2 regions of the Nocardia sp. NPDC056564 genome follow, and region 2 is predicted to be linked to the other one. Evidence: riboswitches for the same ligand, from Rfam matches in the RefSeq annotation. Region 2 holds a riboswitch; the other holds the start of a gene.
The links. A riboswitch is a leader RNA that binds a small molecule or an ion and turns the genes downstream of it on or off. The one in region 2 is predicted to bind S-adenosylmethionine.

Region 1: it holds a riboswitch for S-adenosylmethionine, as region 2 does, so the genes downstream of both, ACFQ9K_RS33730 (aminotransferase class V-fold PLP-dependent enzyme) here and ACFQ9K_RS39715 (bifunctional o-acetylhomoserine/o-acetylserine sulfhydrylase) in region 2, are expected to answer to the same signal.

What each region holds. Positions count from the first base shown of each region.
Region 1 covers NZ_JBHTUR010000018.1:27,062-30,828, forward strand. Annotated here, with positions in the region: gene ACFQ9K_RS33725 (flavin reductase family protein) at 98-649, shown strand; gene ACFQ9K_RS33730 (aminotransferase class V-fold PLP-dependent enzyme) at 675-1,994, opposite strand; SAM riboswitch class IV at 2,041-2,154, opposite strand; gene ACFQ9K_RS33735 (LysE family translocator) at 2,265-2,912, shown strand; gene ACFQ9K_RS33740 (Pls/PosA family non-ribosomal peptide synthetase) at 3,253-3,767, shown strand, end outside.
Region 2 covers NZ_JBHTUR010000025.1:77,732-81,498, reverse strand. Annotated here, with positions in the region: gene ACFQ9K_RS39720 (homoserine O-acetyltransferase) at 1-224, opposite strand, end outside; gene ACFQ9K_RS39715 (bifunctional o-acetylhomoserine/o-acetylserine sulfhydrylase) at 263-1,600, opposite strand; SAM riboswitch class IV at 1,694-1,804, opposite strand; gene ACFQ9K_RS39710 (TetR/AcrR family transcriptional regulator) at 1,856-2,563, opposite strand; gene ACFQ9K_RS39705 (MFS transporter) at 2,691-3,767, shown strand, end outside.

The DNA of each region.
Region 1 (3,767 bases), on a different contig from region 2:
ACGAAGATTCGTTGAGCAGCGAAAACTTTCCGCCGAGCCGAGATCGCCGCCGGACGCGATGGCCCGCCGACCCGAAACCAAGCGTAGGTTTGGGCTGGTGACCGAAGCAGAACGGCCCGCCACGGATTTCCAGATCCCCGATGATCTGAGCGGGATCACCGCCGAGCAATTCCGCGCGTCCATGCGCCACTACCCGGCCGGCGTCACCGTCGTCACGCTGAACTCACCGAACGGCCCGATCGGTTTCACCGCGACCTCGTTCGCGTCCCTGTCGCTGGCCCCGCCGCTGGTCTCGTTCAATATCGCGCACACCTCGTCCAGCCTCACCGCACTCCTGGACGCCGACTCCGTGGTCATCCACTTCCTCGGCGAACACCAGCACCACCTGGCCCAGCGCTTCGCCCGCACCGCCGCCGACCGGTTCGCCGACCGCTCCCTCTGGACCACTCTCGACACCGGCGAGCCGGTCCTGCACGGCACCCCCATCTGGCTCCGCGCCACCATCCACCAACTGATCCCCCTCGGCGACCACACCCTCGTCGTAGGCCTGGTAACCCGAGTCCACGACAACACCAACGAAACCCCCGCCGCCGCCCCCCTCCTCTACTACAACGGCCGCTACCACCGCCCCACCAAACTCGGCGACTGAGCCGCGGCGCCGACTGCCGGCGGGACTAGCCGATCAGGCAGGGGGCGGCGCCGGTGGGGGCTTCGGAGGTGAAGGGGCGGGTTTCGGGGGTGGGGTTCCAGAGGCCGTGGGTGGTGGCGTAGTTCCAGGCGGGGCCGGTGTGGACGAGGGTGGCGATGGCTTGGACGAGGCGGTCCACGTCGGCGGGGGTGGTGCCGAGGCCGATGCTGGCGCGCAGGGCGCCGTCGAGATCCAGGCGGGCGAGCAGGGGGTGGGCGCAGAAGCGGCCGTCGCGGACGCCGATGCCGTGTTCGGCGGAGAGGTAGGCGGCGACGTGGCCGGGGACGAAACCGTCCAGGGTGAAGGCGACGATGCCGACGGTGTCGGGGGCGTCGGTCCAGATGCGCAGCAGGTTGACGCCGGGGATGGCGGCGAGGCCGGCGCGGAGTCGATCGGCGAGCTGATGTTCGGTGGCGGCGAGGGTTTCCGCATCGATCGCACAGAGCGCGTCACAGGCGGCGGCCAGCGCGGCGGCGCCGAGCACGTTGGGCGAACCACCCTCGTGCCGCTGCGGCGCGGGCGCCCACTCGGCGCCGGTGGTGCTGACCTCGCGGACCGCGCCGCCGCCGGCCAGGTAGGGCTCCGCGCGGTCGAGCCAGTCGCGTCGGCCGACCAGCACGCCGGCGCCGAACGGCGCGTACAGCTTGTGCCCGGAGAACGCGAGGTAGTCGATGCCGGTGTCGCGCAGGCTGATTCGCCGGTGCGGTGCGAGCTGGGCCGCGTCCACCAGGATGCGGGCGCCGCACTGGTGCGCGATCGTGGCCAGCCGCTCGAGCGGCAGCACCTCGCCGGTGACATTGGACGCGCCGGTCACCGCGAGCAGCGCGGCGGGCTTGCTGCACAGCTCGGCGACCAGCCGCCCGATGGTCTCCTCGACGGTCGCCGCGGCCTGCACGACGCGGCGGCCATGCCTGGTCCAGGGCAGGAAGTTGGCGTGATGCTCGATGTCGAGCACCACGGTGTCGCCGGGCACGCAGGAGGCGAGCAGGTTCAGCGAGTCGGTGGTGTTGCGGGTGAACACGACGACTTGGTCGTCGGCCGCGTCCAGGAAGCGCGAGACCGAACCGCGGGCGGCCTCGTAGCACTCGGTGGAGATCCGCGAGGCGTAGCCCGCGCCGCGGTGCACGCTCGCGTAGAACGGCAGCAGCTGCTGGATCCGATCGGTGACCTGCGCCAAGGCCGGCGCGCTCGCGGCGTAGTCGAAGTTGGCGTAGGTGGTCGTCCCACCCTGGACCAGCGGCACCTGGAGGTCGTCACCGGAAACCCGGGCGAGGGGGGCACAGTCCTTGGTCACAACAGCGGTCATCACGAATTCCCGTCGGCTCTGGGACTCGTGATCAGGAGATTCGTCGAGTCCGCGCTTGCCGCACCCGGTCGGGCGTCGGCCTGGTCGTCACCCGGAGCACCCCACCGCGGAGGAGGGTTGCCGACCAGCAAGCCGGGGCTGAACGCTGGTACTCATGACCTGATCCGAGATTGGCAGACGGCCCCCCGCGCTGTCAACCATGATCTCGTCGCGTGTGTCGGCAGGCGATAAAGCGTTGCCAATCACGCCGTTCTGGGTTCACATCATGAGGTGTCACTTTCGCTGCTGATCAGCTTCATCGGCCTGTGCGTGCTGCTGGCGCTCACGCCGGGGCCGGATTCGTTCCTGGTGCTGCGCTTCTCGCTGGTGGACGCGCGACCGGGGATCGCCGCCGCGATCGGGTCGGCGCTGGGCGGGATCCTGTGGGCGGTGGTGGTCGCGGCGGGCGTCGCCGCGCTGCTGGAGCAGTCCGCCACCGCGTACCGCACGCTCAAGCTGATCGGCGGAATCTACCTGGTGTACTTGGGCATTCGCGCGCTGCTCGACCAGCGGCGGCAGCGCCGGGCGGCCGGCGGATCCGGTGCCGCCGAGGACCTGCCGGCCACCGCGCGCGGCACCCGCGCCTCGGTTCGCTCGGCGTTCACCGCGGGCGTCGTCTCGTGCATGTTCAACCCGAAGGTCGGCCTGTTCTACCTCGCCGTGCTCCCCCAGTTCCTGACCGAGGTCACCTTCGCCAACACACTCGCGCTCGGCGCCGTCGAATCGTCGATCGCCGCGGTAGCGATGGTGCTCCTGGCCCTGGCGGCCTCCCGCGCGGTCGCGCTGCTGCGCCGCCCCAAGCTCCGGGATCGGCTCGAACAGGTCAGCGCGGCCATCCTGGCCACCCTCGGCCTCGGCACCGCCGCCTCCGCGGCCTGACCCGAGCCGCCCCGAAACCCGCTGAGCTGCAAGATCACCAAGCCGATGTGGGCAATACCACCGGACTGAGCGGACCGGCGCAGCGACTATCCGGCGAACCCACCGCGCGACCCGTCCACCAGGCATTGCTTCGGCGCTCCCGGCAGAAATCGCCACGACCTGCAACAACCCCGCCCGCCGTCGAGCAGTAGGCAACCACGGCGGTGAACAACAAACGTCGACAACCCCGAGTACCGTGGACAACTGGTCACCACAGTGTTTGCCAACTGGTAACCCAGCTATGACACAAACACCATCAGGGAAGTGCGAGGCAGGTCGAATGGGAGGTGGGCAGGGCGTCATGCTCCAACCACAGGTTGATGCGAAGGTCGATCCCCTGCTCCGGACCGCGCACACGCCACCGGCCCGGACCCTCGTCGACATCCTGACCGCGACCGCACTGACCCACCCCGATGCCCCCGCCATCGACGACGGCCAGGTGGTGCTCAGCTATCTCGAACTCGTCGTCGAGATCGAGAAGACCATGGCCCGGCTGGCCAACGCGGGCGTGCGGCCGGGCGACCGGGTCGGCGTGCGCATGCCGTCCGGCTCGCGCGAGCTCTACCTGACCATCCTCGCCGTCCTCTACGCGGGCGCGGCGTACGTGCCGGTCGACGCCGACGACCCGGACGAACGAGCCCAGCTGGTCTTCGGCGAGGCGCAGGTCACCGCGATCGTCACCGGCGCGGGCATCGAGACCACCCCGGCGGGCATCCGCGCGGCCACCGACAACCCGGCCGACGCGGGCACCAGCACGCTGCCGACCCCCGCCGACGACGCCTGGATCATCTTCACCTCCGGCTCCACCGGAACACC
Region 2 (3,767 bases):
CCGTCCCACCAGCCGGGCAGCGGGTGGATGTCGTCGGGGTGGCCGACCACATGCGAGTCGCCGGTCAGCGCGTGCTCGACCAGCACCACGTTGTCCAGCGTGGGGGACAGCTCGCCCCAGCGCTGCACGGCGAGGTGCACCTGCGGGATGACCGCGCCGCTCTCCAGCTTGACGTCGCCGATGGCGATGATGCCGAGCCGCCCGTCCGGGGGTGGCAGGGCCACCCCGGACGAACGGGCGAAACTCGGTTCGGTACTGGAGGTCACGTCGCCGCCGCCGCGAAACCGGCACGCAGATCGCTCAGGATGTCCTCGATTCCCTCGATGCCCACCGCCAAGCGGACCAGACCCGGAGTGACGCCGGCGAGCAGTTGCTCTTCGGGTGTCAGCTGTGAGTGTGTGGTCGACGCGGGGTGAATCACGAGGGAGCGCACATCTCCGATGTTAGCCACATGGCTGTGCAGGGCTAATCCGTCCACGAACTTCTTGCCCGCATCGACACCGCCGCGCAGCTCGAAGGCGACGATCGCGCCCGGCCCCTTCGGCGCCAGCTGCTGCGCGCGCTCGTACCACGGCGAATCCGGCAGGCCGGCGTAGATCACCTTGGTGACGTCCGGCTGCTCGGTCAGGAATTCGGCCACCGCCTTGGCGTTGGCCACGTGCCGCTCGACCCGCAGGCTCAGCGTCTCGATGCCCTGGCTGATCAGGAACGCGTTGAACGGCGAGATGGCCGAACCGAGGTCGCGCAGCAACTGCACGCGCGCCTTGAGTGCGAAGGCGGGCGCGCCGAGATCGGCGAACACCGCGCCGTGGTAGCTCGGGTCCGGTGTGGTGAAGCCGGGGAAGCGGGGCAGGCCCTGCGCGTCGGTCACCGTCCAGTCGAAGTTGCCGCCGTCGACGATCACCCCGGCCACCGCCGAGCCGTGCCCGCCGAGGTACTTGGTCGCCGAGTGCACGACGATGTCGGCGCCGTGCGCCAGCGGCTGGATCAGGTACGGGGTGGCCACCGTGTTGTCCACGATGAGCGGCAGCCCGGCGTCGTGCGCGATCGCGGAGATGCCGGGGATGTCGAAGATCGCGCTGCTCGGGTTGGCGATGGTCTCGCCGTAGAACGCCTTGGTGTTCGGGCGGATCGCGGCCCGCCACTGATCCAGGTCGTCGGGATCGTCGACGAAGGACACCTCGATGCCGAGCTTGGGCAACGAGTAGTGGAAGAGGTTGTAGGTGCCGCCGTAGAGGTGCGGGCTGGACACGATGTGGTCGCCCGCGGACGCCAGGTTCAGGATCGCGAAGGTCTCCGCGGCCTGACCGGAGGCCAGCAGCAGGGCCGCGACACCGCCCTCGAGCGCGGCGACGCGCTGCTCGACCACGTCCTGGGTGGGGTTCATGATCCGGGTGTAGATGTTGCCCGGCTCGGCGAGCCCGAACAGCGCTGCGGCGTGGTCGGTGTCGCGGAAGGCGTACGAGGTGGTCTGGTAGATGGGCAGGGCCCGGGCGCCGGTGGCGCCGTCGGGGGCCTGCCCCGCGTGCACCTGCTTGGTCTCGAAGGACCACTGCGCGGTGGGATCGACGTCGGCCGCGGGCACGGTGGAATCACTCATGAGCTTTGCTCCAAAGAAAAGGGTTGTTCGCCAGAACTACGGGGGTTATCGGGATTTGGGCGAAGTACAACAACACATTTCGGGAACCTCCTGAAAGCGCGCTTGCTCTCGACCTTCGAGAGCCCGGTCATCACCCGGAGCACCCCACCGCTGCTGGAGGGTTGCCGTCCAGCAAGCCGGGGCTTCGCGCTGGCACTCATGACCTCAGGGAATCATAACCGGCCGCCCCGCAGCGGCCGAAACCTATCCGCGAACTCAGCCGGAAGTGCTGGTCCGCGCGCCGCCGCAGACCCGGATGAACTCGTCGTACGCCGCGCAGAACGAGTTGCGCCCCGCGGTCGCGGCATCGTGCAGATCGTCGTGGTCGAACATGCTCTCGCCGCACTCCATCGCGAGGTGACCGATGAGCTGCCAGGTGCCGAGGATCAGCCGCACCGGCAGCGCGCAGGGCGTGGTGCCGAGTCGTTCGGCGACCACCGCGGCGATGGCGATGTTCTTGTTGTCCGCGTGCTCGATGCTGCGCGCGCTGACCGCGGGGCTGCTGCGCACGATCCGCTGCATCTGCTGGAACTGCCGGAACGAGACCGGCCCGCCGCCGGGTTCGCTGACGGCTCGGTCGATCACCCGCAGGAACGCCGTACGTAGCGATTCCAGCTCGTTGCCGCCGGCCGGTAGTTCGCGCAGCGTCTGCGCCACGGCCTGGCCGAAGTCCTGCACCGGCCCGAGCACGATGTCCTCTTTGCTGTCGAAGTACCGGTTGATCGTGCGCGGCGAGACGTCCGCGGCGTTGGCGATCTGCTCGACCGTCGTCGCGTCGAAACCCTGTGTGTCGCACAGGTTCAGCCCGACCTCGATGATCCGCAACCGGGTCTGCTGCTTCTTGCGTTCGCGCAGGCCGGGATGGGCGTTCGCGGGGGTCTCCGCTGCGGCAGTCGTGCCCGTCGGCGTCGGTGACTCGAGCATGTTCCCACCTTATCGCAACCCAGAGTTTTCGTGTCTTTAACCGCCAAATGTCGTACTGCGACATTTTGCTCTTGACGCCAAATGTCGCTTACTGACAGGATAGCCACCGAGTTCGAACGAAGAGGAGATGACCGTGACCGACACTGCGCAAGCGGTAGAAGTTCCCCAGAAACAAGGCAGTTCGGCACGCTGGTTCGCCCTCGGCGTGATCGCATTGGCCCAGCTCATGGTGGTGCTGGACGCCACCATCGTGACCATCTCGCTGCCCTTCGCGCAGCAGGACCTCGGCATCAGCGACGGCAACAAGCAGTGGATGCTGACCGCTTACACGCTGATCTTCGGCGGCCTGCTGCTGCTCGGCGGCCGGCTGGCCGACTACCTCGGCCGACGGCGGATGTTCATCGTCGGCTTGGTCGGTTTCGCCGCCGCGTCGGCACTTGCCGGGCTCGCGCAGAACGGCGCGGAGATGTTCGCCGGACGCGCGCTGCAGGGTGCGTTCGCGGCCCTGCTCGCCCCCGCGGCGTTGTCGCTGTTGTCGGTGACCTTCACCGAGGCGCGCGAACGAGCCACCGCGTTCGGCGTGTTCGCCGGCATCTCCGCCGGTGGCGCCGCGCTCGGCCTGATCGCCGGCGGCGCGCTCACCGAGTACGCCTCCTGGCGCTGGTGCCTGCTGGTGAACACCCCGATCGCGCTGCTCGCCCTGGTCGGCGCGCTGGCCTGGGTGGTCAGGGACGTGCCTGCCCCGCGCACCGGCGGCTACGACGTGCCCGGCGCGGTCACCGTGACGCTCGGCCTGATCTCGATCGTCTACGGCTTCAGCCGCGCGGCCGAGGACGGCTGGCTGGCCGGCAGCACCCTGGGCCTGCTCATCGCCGGTGCCGCGCTGCTGATCGCCTTCGTGATGATCGAACGGCGCTCGGCCAATCCGCTGCTGCCGCTGCACATTCCGGGTGAGATCAACCGTGGCGGCGCGTTCCTCGCGGCGTTGCTCGTGCCGATCGCCATGTTCGCGATGTTCCTGTTCCTGAGCTACTACTTCCAGATCACCCTCGGCTACTCCTCGCTCAAGGCCGGCTTCGCGTTCCTGCCCTTCCCGGCCGGCATCGCGATCTCCGCGGGTATCACCAGCGCGCTGCTGCCGAAGCTCGGCCCGCGTCCGCTGATGGTGGCCGGCGCCGTGCTCGGCGTGCTCGGCCTGCTGTGG